2 regions of the Pseudoclavibacter sp. RFBA6 genome follow, and region 2 is predicted to be linked to the other one. Evidence: riboswitches for the same ligand, from Rfam matches in the RefSeq annotation. Region 2 holds a riboswitch; the other holds the start of a gene.
What was found. A riboswitch is a leader RNA that binds a small molecule or an ion and turns the genes downstream of it on or off. The one in region 2 is predicted to bind thiamine pyrophosphate.

Region 1 (3,537 bases), on a different contig from region 2:
AGCCCGTCGCCCGAGGAGTGGATCACCTCGAAGTCGTGTGCCTCGATATCGAGTCCGGAGCTCTCCGTGGGCGAGGCGTCAGGCCGCACGGCGCACGGCCACGGGCTTCGTGTCCTGCACGATCGCGAAGTTGTCGAGCACGCCCGTGCGCACGAGCGAGTCGACGAGGAGCTTCGCGAGGAGCCCGCCGAGGATGATGCCGGACGCGAGCTGGATGCCGAAGCGCAGGAAGAGGATCTCCTGCCCGTACCAGCCTGAGCGGAACGCCGAGTAGAAGAACACGAGGCCAGCACCGAGCGCCCCGGAGATGGCGTACCGCAGCCAGCCGTACTTCTTGTACCGGCCGATCGCGAACGGCAGCTCGCTGCCGATGCCCTGCAGCGCGGCCGCGACGAACAGCAGCGGGCCGACCGCCGAGCCGAGGAACACGACCTCGATGACCGAGGCGAGCACTTCAGCGATCACGCCGACGAACGGCCGCCGGATGATGGCGATCGCGATGGGCGCGACCAGCAGCCAGCCGCCGAAGAGGAAGTGCTGGGCGAGGTCGCCCGCAGGCCCCATCGCGATCGAGAGCGCCGTCCAGGCCTGCACCAGCGCCCAGTAGAGGAAGCCGAAGACCGTGCCGAGCACGACCATGAGCACGATGTCGCGCAGCTTGAGGCTCATGCGTGCGCTCCCGTCTCCGCGCCCGCCGCGTGGCTTGGGCTGTTGAGCGAGACCGTGAGGTGACTCGTGACGTGCTGCACGTGCGCGCCGACCCCAGCCCAGGCCGCGACGACGGTCTCCAGGACCCGGCCGAGGTCCCCGCTGAGCTTCGTGACGAAATGCTCGGACGCCACGAAGGTGCCGCTCGCCTTCGCCGTCTCGATGGCGGCGTAGATCTCCCGCATGTGGTCGGGCGTCCGCTCGTCCGATCCGACGTCCTCGAGCGGGTAGAGCGCCCATTCTGCGCTCGCGAAGCTCCCAGTGTGGCGACCGCGGGGCGCATCCACCCGCCGAGGGCCCGCCCCGCCCGGCAGCTCGCAGATCGCCTCACCCGGGCAGCCGCGAGAGAGCAGCACCTGGACGGAGGCGTGCAGTCCGGTCGCCGCCACGTGCTGCGTGAGGTCGGTGAGCCAGCGCAACAGCGCCTGCTCGTCGCCGCCCGCGTACGTGCTGACGTCACCCGTCTCGAGGATCAGCCCCGTGGAATCGGCGGCGTGCACCGCAGCGAGGATCACCTCGACGTAGCGGTCGGACATGACCGAGAGGGTGACCCTCGCCCCCACCCCGAATGCGAGTGGGTCTCGAGTGATGGATTCCATGTGCGTGCCTTCCGTCGGAGCGTGACGGCACGGGTGAGTCGACTCCCTTCGCTGGCATTACCCAGATCAGGTTCAACGGTCGGAGTTCGAGTACTCCCTCTCAGCCCGACTCATCGGGCTCCCGTGCACGGCCACACTGTAGCCCCGACGGTGCGCGCGGCTAGCTCGAGGCGCCCGTGAAGACGACGTGATTGCCCTCCGGGTCGAGCACCTGGAGGATCTGGAAGTGAATCGCGTCTTCGATCCCGCCGTGCTCGATCTTCGCCGCGTCGAGCCGCCTGGCGACACTCTCGAGGTCGTCATCGTTGAAGACCACGGTGGATTTTCCAGAGCGACTCGAGTCGGCCCACAGCTGGAGGCCGGCCTCGCTTGTGAAGTGCCACTCCAGGAGGCCCGGCATCGGATTCTCGTCAGGACCCCGTCCGAAGAGCCTGCCGTAATATTCCGTAGCCTGAGCCAGGTCCGACACGGTGATCTGCGCGAGTACGCCCTTGATAGCCATGCGTCCCAGCATGCGCGACAAGGGTGCGAGGACCCTCAACGAACATGTCCCCGCGTTTCGACGCGTAACGGGCCGCGACGGGCGCCGTGGACCGAACTCGGGGCGCGGCCTAGCGTCGCACCATGACGAACCCCAACCGAATCCACCTCGGCGTCGCACTCGATGGCGCCGGCATCCACCCGGCGGCCTGGCGGGAGCCGAGCGCTCGCCCAGACGAGCTCTTCACGCCCGAATACTGGGTGGGGCTCGTGCAGCTCGCCGAGCAGGGCCTCCTCGATTTCGTCACCATCGAGGACTCGCTCGCGCTCCAGAGCGGCGAGTTCCTCCGCCAGGACAACCGGACCGACGAGGTCAGGGGTCGCCTGGACGCGCTCCTCATCGCCTCCCGCGTCTCGCCCGTCACGGAGCACATCGGCCTCATCCCGACTGTCACGACGACGCACACCGAGCCCTTCCACGTCTCGAAGGCCGTCGCAACCCTCGACTACACGAGCCTGGGCCGCGCGGGCTGGCAGGCCCGTGTCTCGCCCGGTGCGGAGCACTCGCACTTCGGTCGTCGGGATGCGCCGCTCGTCGGCGAGCTCTTCGCGGAGGCCAACGACTTCGTCGAGGTCGTGCGCAGGCTCTGGGACAGCTGGGAGGATGACGCCGAGATCCGCGACGCCTCCACCGACCGGTTCCTCGACGCGGCGAAAGTGCACCGCATCGAGTTCGAGGGCAAGTGGTTCAGCGTGCGCGGACCGTCGATCACGCCCCGGCCCCCGCAGGGGCAGCCGGTTGTCGCCGCGCTCGGCCACGCGGAGGTGCCGTACGAGTTCGCGGCAGCCAGCGCCGACCTGCTCTTCGTGACGCCGACCGACGTCGCCTCGGCCGTGCGCATCCTGAGCGAGGTGCGGGCCGCAGAGAAGAAGGTCGAGCGGGACGGCGAGCTGTCGGTGTTCGTCGACCTCGCCGTGTTCCTCGACGGGCCGGAGGAGACGGGGTCCGCCCGCCTCAACCGCCTCAACGCGAAGGGGCGCGCGCTCGGAGAGCCACCGGCGGTGTTCGCGGGCTCAGCCGAGGAGCTCGTCGAGCACTTCGAGACGCTCGCCGGCCTCGGCTACGACGGCTTCCGCCTGCACCCTGGCGTCGTGACCGACGACCTGCCGCGCATCGTCGCCGACGTCGTCCCGCTCCTGCAGCGCAAGGGCCTCTTCCGGGAGAGCTACGAGCAACGCACCCTGCGCGGCCTCCTCGGCCTCGAGACCACCGTGCCCAACCGCTACGCCGCCATCTAGACCCGAACCGGATCAGGAGATCACCATGACGAAGAAGCAGATCATCCTCGCGGCCTACGTCGGCGGGGTCAACGAGCACACGCTCTGGGAGCACCCGGAGGCGGGCAGCCAGATCGAGTTCTCCACGTTCAAGCGCGTGGCGAAGAAGGCCGAGGCCGGGAAGTTCGACTACTTCTTCCTCGCCGAGGGCCTCGCGCTGCGCTCGCGGCTCGGCGAGATCTTCGACCACGACATCTCGGGGCGGCCGGACACCATCCCGGTCCTCGCCGCCATCGCGGCCGTGACCGAGCACATCGGCCTCGTCGGGACCATCAACGCCACCTTCAACGAGCCGTACGAGCTCGCTCGCCAGTTCGCGAGCCTCGACCACCTCTCCGGTGGACGTGCCGGCTGGAACGTCGTGACGTCGTTCGACGCGTTCACGGGCGCGAACTTCCGCCGCGGGGGCTTC
Region 2 (3,537 bases):
CCGCGGAAGCTGAGCGTCGGGCCGAGGTGGTTGCCCTCTGCCGTGTGGTTGTAGACCACGTCGAGGATGACCTCGATGCCGTTGGCGTGCAGGGTGCGCACCATGGACTTGAATTCCTGCACCTGCTGCCCTGCCGTCCCCTGGGAGGCGTAGTCGGCGTGCGGGGCGAGGAACGAGATGGTGTTGTAGCCCCAGTAGTTGCGGAGGCCCTTCTCGATGAGGGTGCTGTCCTGCACGAACTGGTGCACGGGCATCAGCTCGATGGCGGTGACGCCGAGCCGCTTGAGGTGCTCGACGATCGCGGGGTGCGCGATGCCGGCGTATGTGCCCCGGATCTCCTCGGGCACATCCGGGTGCAGCTGGGTGAGGCCCTTCACGTGGGCTTCGTAGATGAGGGACTCGTTGTAGGGGATGCCCGGCTTCCGGTCGCCAGCCCAGTCGAAGTAGGGGTTGATGACGACGCCCTTCATCATGTGGGGCGCGGAGTCGAGGTCGTTGAACGAGTCGGGGTCACCGAAGTTGTAGCTGAACAGCGACTGGTCCCAGTCGATGTCTCCGGTCGTGGCCTTCGCGTAGGGGTCGAGGAGGAGCTTCGCGGGGTTGCAGCGGCTGCCGCTCGCGGGGTCGTAGTCGCCGTGCATGCGGTAGCCGTACTGCTGGCCCGGCTGGACGTGGGGCAGGTAGGCGTGCCAGACGTGCGCGTCCCGCTCGTGGAGCCTCACTCGCTCCTCGTTGCCGTCGTCGTCGAAGAGGCAGAGCTCGACCTTGTGGGCGGCTTCGCTGAAGATCGCGAAGTTCGTGCCACTTCCGTCGAACGTCGCTCCGAGGGGGTAGGCATTTCCGGGCCACGTTTTCATGCACGCTCCTATTGCTTCATCTTGCTTCGCCGAAGAACATCGCGTGTGGATGCAGGCACTAAAGCTACCAAAGGGTGGGAGCGCTCTCGCCCGCCAGCACACAGGAGTTCTCCTGGTTGGCAGGCATGTCGACGACCTACGCTGGCCGCATGACGAACCTCACGCAGAACCTCACCGATTCCGTCAAGAAGCTCGGCGTCACGCTCGCCTACGGCGAGAAGGTGGAGCTTGGCAAGGCCACCATCCTTCCCGTCGCCCTCGTCTCGTACGGCTACGGCGGCGGCGAGAGCAACGAGGAGGGACAGGAGAACTCGTCCGGCGGTGGCGGTGGCGGCATGGCGGTCCCCGTCGGCGCGTACGTCGATGACGAGTTCGGCACGAGCTTCCGCCCGAACATCATCACGCTGCTCGTCGTCTCGATTCCACTGGTGTGGACGGTCGGGCACGCGCTTCCGCGTCTCATCAAGGCGCTCAAGAAGTAGCTCGGGGCGCGGTTCGGCCTATACTCGAGGTGTTCACGGGAGTCCGGTAGTCCGGGCTGAGAGGAAGGCACAAGCCTTCGACCGTCAAACCTGATCTGGGTAATGCCAGCGCAGGGAGGCACATCTCCGAGCAGAGCCACCCCAGGTTCTGCGCCCGTGCACTTTCACTCGAAAGGGCACACCGCATGACAACTTCTTCAACTCCATCTCGAACCTCCTCGACGCAGGGGCCGGCTCAGGCGAGGTCGCCGAAGAGCCGCTTCCGCTGGCGGGTCATCGACATCGTCACGGCGGCCGTTCTCGGCGTCGCGACGGGGCTCATCTTCATCGTCTGGAACAGCGTGGGCTACGCGTGGTTCACGGTCATGGATGCGTTCACGCCGGGTGTCGGCGGTATCGCCGTCGGTATCTGGCTGCTCGGCGGAGTGCTGGGCGGGCTGATCATTCGCAAGCCCGGCGCTGCGCTCTTCGTCGAGGTGCTCGCGGCGAGCGTCTCGATGCTGCTCGGCAGCCAGTGGTCGATCGAGACCGTGTACTCGGGTATCGCGCAGGGTCTCGGCGCCGAGCTCATCTTCCTGCTGTTCTTCTACAAGCGCTTCGGCCTCGGCGTCGCGATGCTGGCAGGGGCTGGGGCTGCGGTCGCGGCGTGGACGCTCGAACTCTTTCTCAGCGCGAACATCGAGAAGGGTCCGGAGTTCCTCACCATCTACCTCGTCTCGATCGTCCTCTCGGGTGCCGTGCTCGCTGGCGTCGTCGGTTGGCTCCTGACGCGCGCGCTCGCGGCGACCGGTGCACTGAACCGCTTCGGTGCGGGTAGAAGCTCGAAGCGAATCGGCTAGCGCTCGTGGGCGCGAGAGTCGAGGCGAGGGGGTGGGGCTGGCGCCACGCCGACCGGGCGAAGCTGGCCGTCGCCGAGCTCGACCTGACGATCGAGCCCGGCGAGGCTGTGCTGCTGCTTGGGCCGTCGGGGGCTGGCAAGTCCACGCTCCTGGCCGCCCTGGCGGGGGTGCTCGGCGATCACGAGGATGACGGGCAGGAGCTCGGCTCACTGCTTGTCGATGGCAAGCACCCGAGCGATGCACGCGGCACGGTCGGTCTTGTCCTGCAGGACCCGCAGGCGAACACGGTGCTCGCCCGTATCGGCGACGACGTCGCGTTCGGCTGCGAGAACCTCGGCGTCCCACGGGCGGAGACGTGGGCGCGGGTGCGCGAGGCGCTCGATGCCGTCGGGCTGCGGATGCCCCTCGATCGGTCGACGGCTCAGCTGTCCGGCGGCGAGCGTCAGCGGCTCGCGATCGCGGGGGTCCTCGCCATGCGCCCCGACCTCATCCTGCTGGACGAGCCGACCGCGAACCTCGACCCGGCCGGCGTGGACGAGGTGCGCGAGGCGGTGGTCCGCGCCGCGGAGGCGTCCGGCGCGACGCTCATCGTCATCGAGCACCGGGTGGACGTGTGGCGCTCGAGCGTCGACCGGGTCGTCGTGCTCGGGGGCGAGCAGCATCTCCTCGCCGACGGTACCCCTGACCTGGTCCTCGAGCAGCACCGCGAGTCGCTGCTCGCCGCCGGCGTGTGGATCGGCGGCCACGAACCGCACGTGCCGCGTGCCCTTCTCTCGCCTGGGGAGGAGCTGCTGATCGCCGACGGGCTCGGCTTCGGTCGGGCTGACCATGCCCTGCACACGCAGTTGTCGGCGACCCTGCGCGCGGGGGAGTCGACGGTTGTGCTGGGCCCCAATGGGGCGGGGAAGACGACGCTCGCGCTCACGCTCGCCGGACTGCTCACGCCCGTGGAGGGCGAGGTGCGAGCGACGCAGGCGCTCCGGGATGCGGGCGATGACGCGGGTGCGCGCCGCGGCGGCTGGGGGCTCGGCCGCTTCCGTACGGCTCCTCCGGCGGGCCCGCATCCGTCCGCCTGGCGTTCACGGCAGCTCCTGACGCGCATCGGCACCGTCTTCCAGCAGCCCGAGCACCAGTTCGTCGCGGGGACCGTGCGCCGCGAGCTGGAAGTCGGCCCGGATGCGGCGGGCCGAGGCAAGCGCGAGACGAGCCAGCGCGTCGACGAGCTCCTCGCCGCGCTGCGCCTCACCCACCTCGCGGAAGCGCACCCCTTCACGCTCTCCGGCGGCGAGCAGCGCCGCCTCTCGGTCGCGACGGTGCTCGCGACGGCGCCTCGGATCCTCATCTTCGACGAGCCCACCT

Region 1: it holds a riboswitch for thiamine pyrophosphate, as region 2 does, so the genes downstream of both, C5C17_RS14495 (YkoF family thiamine/hydroxymethylpyrimidine-binding protein) here and C5C17_RS09590 (ECF transporter S component) in region 2, are expected to answer to the same signal.

Annotation. Positions count from the first base shown of each region.
Region 1 covers NZ_PSUA01000013.1:212,130-215,666, reverse strand. The annotation lists gene C5C17_RS14505 (ABC transporter ATP-binding protein) at 1-89, opposite strand, end outside; gene C5C17_RS14500 (ECF transporter S component) at 79-669, opposite strand; gene C5C17_RS14495 (YkoF family thiamine/hydroxymethylpyrimidine-binding protein) at 666-1,307, opposite strand; TPP riboswitch at 1,335-1,442, opposite strand; gene C5C17_RS14490 (VOC family protein) at 1,468-1,809, opposite strand; gene C5C17_RS14485 (LLM class flavin-dependent oxidoreductase) at 1,932-3,086, shown strand; gene C5C17_RS14480 (NtaA/DmoA family FMN-dependent monooxygenase) at 3,112-3,537, shown strand, end outside.
Region 2 covers NZ_PSUA01000011.1:228,217-231,753, reverse strand. The annotation lists gene glgX (glycogen debranching protein GlgX) at 1-857, opposite strand, end outside; gene C5C17_RS09595 (spore germination protein GerW family protein) at 1,007-1,339, shown strand; TPP riboswitch at 1,364-1,473, shown strand; gene C5C17_RS09590 (ECF transporter S component) at 1,525-2,178, shown strand; gene C5C17_RS09585 (ABC transporter ATP-binding protein) at 2,184-3,537, shown strand, end outside.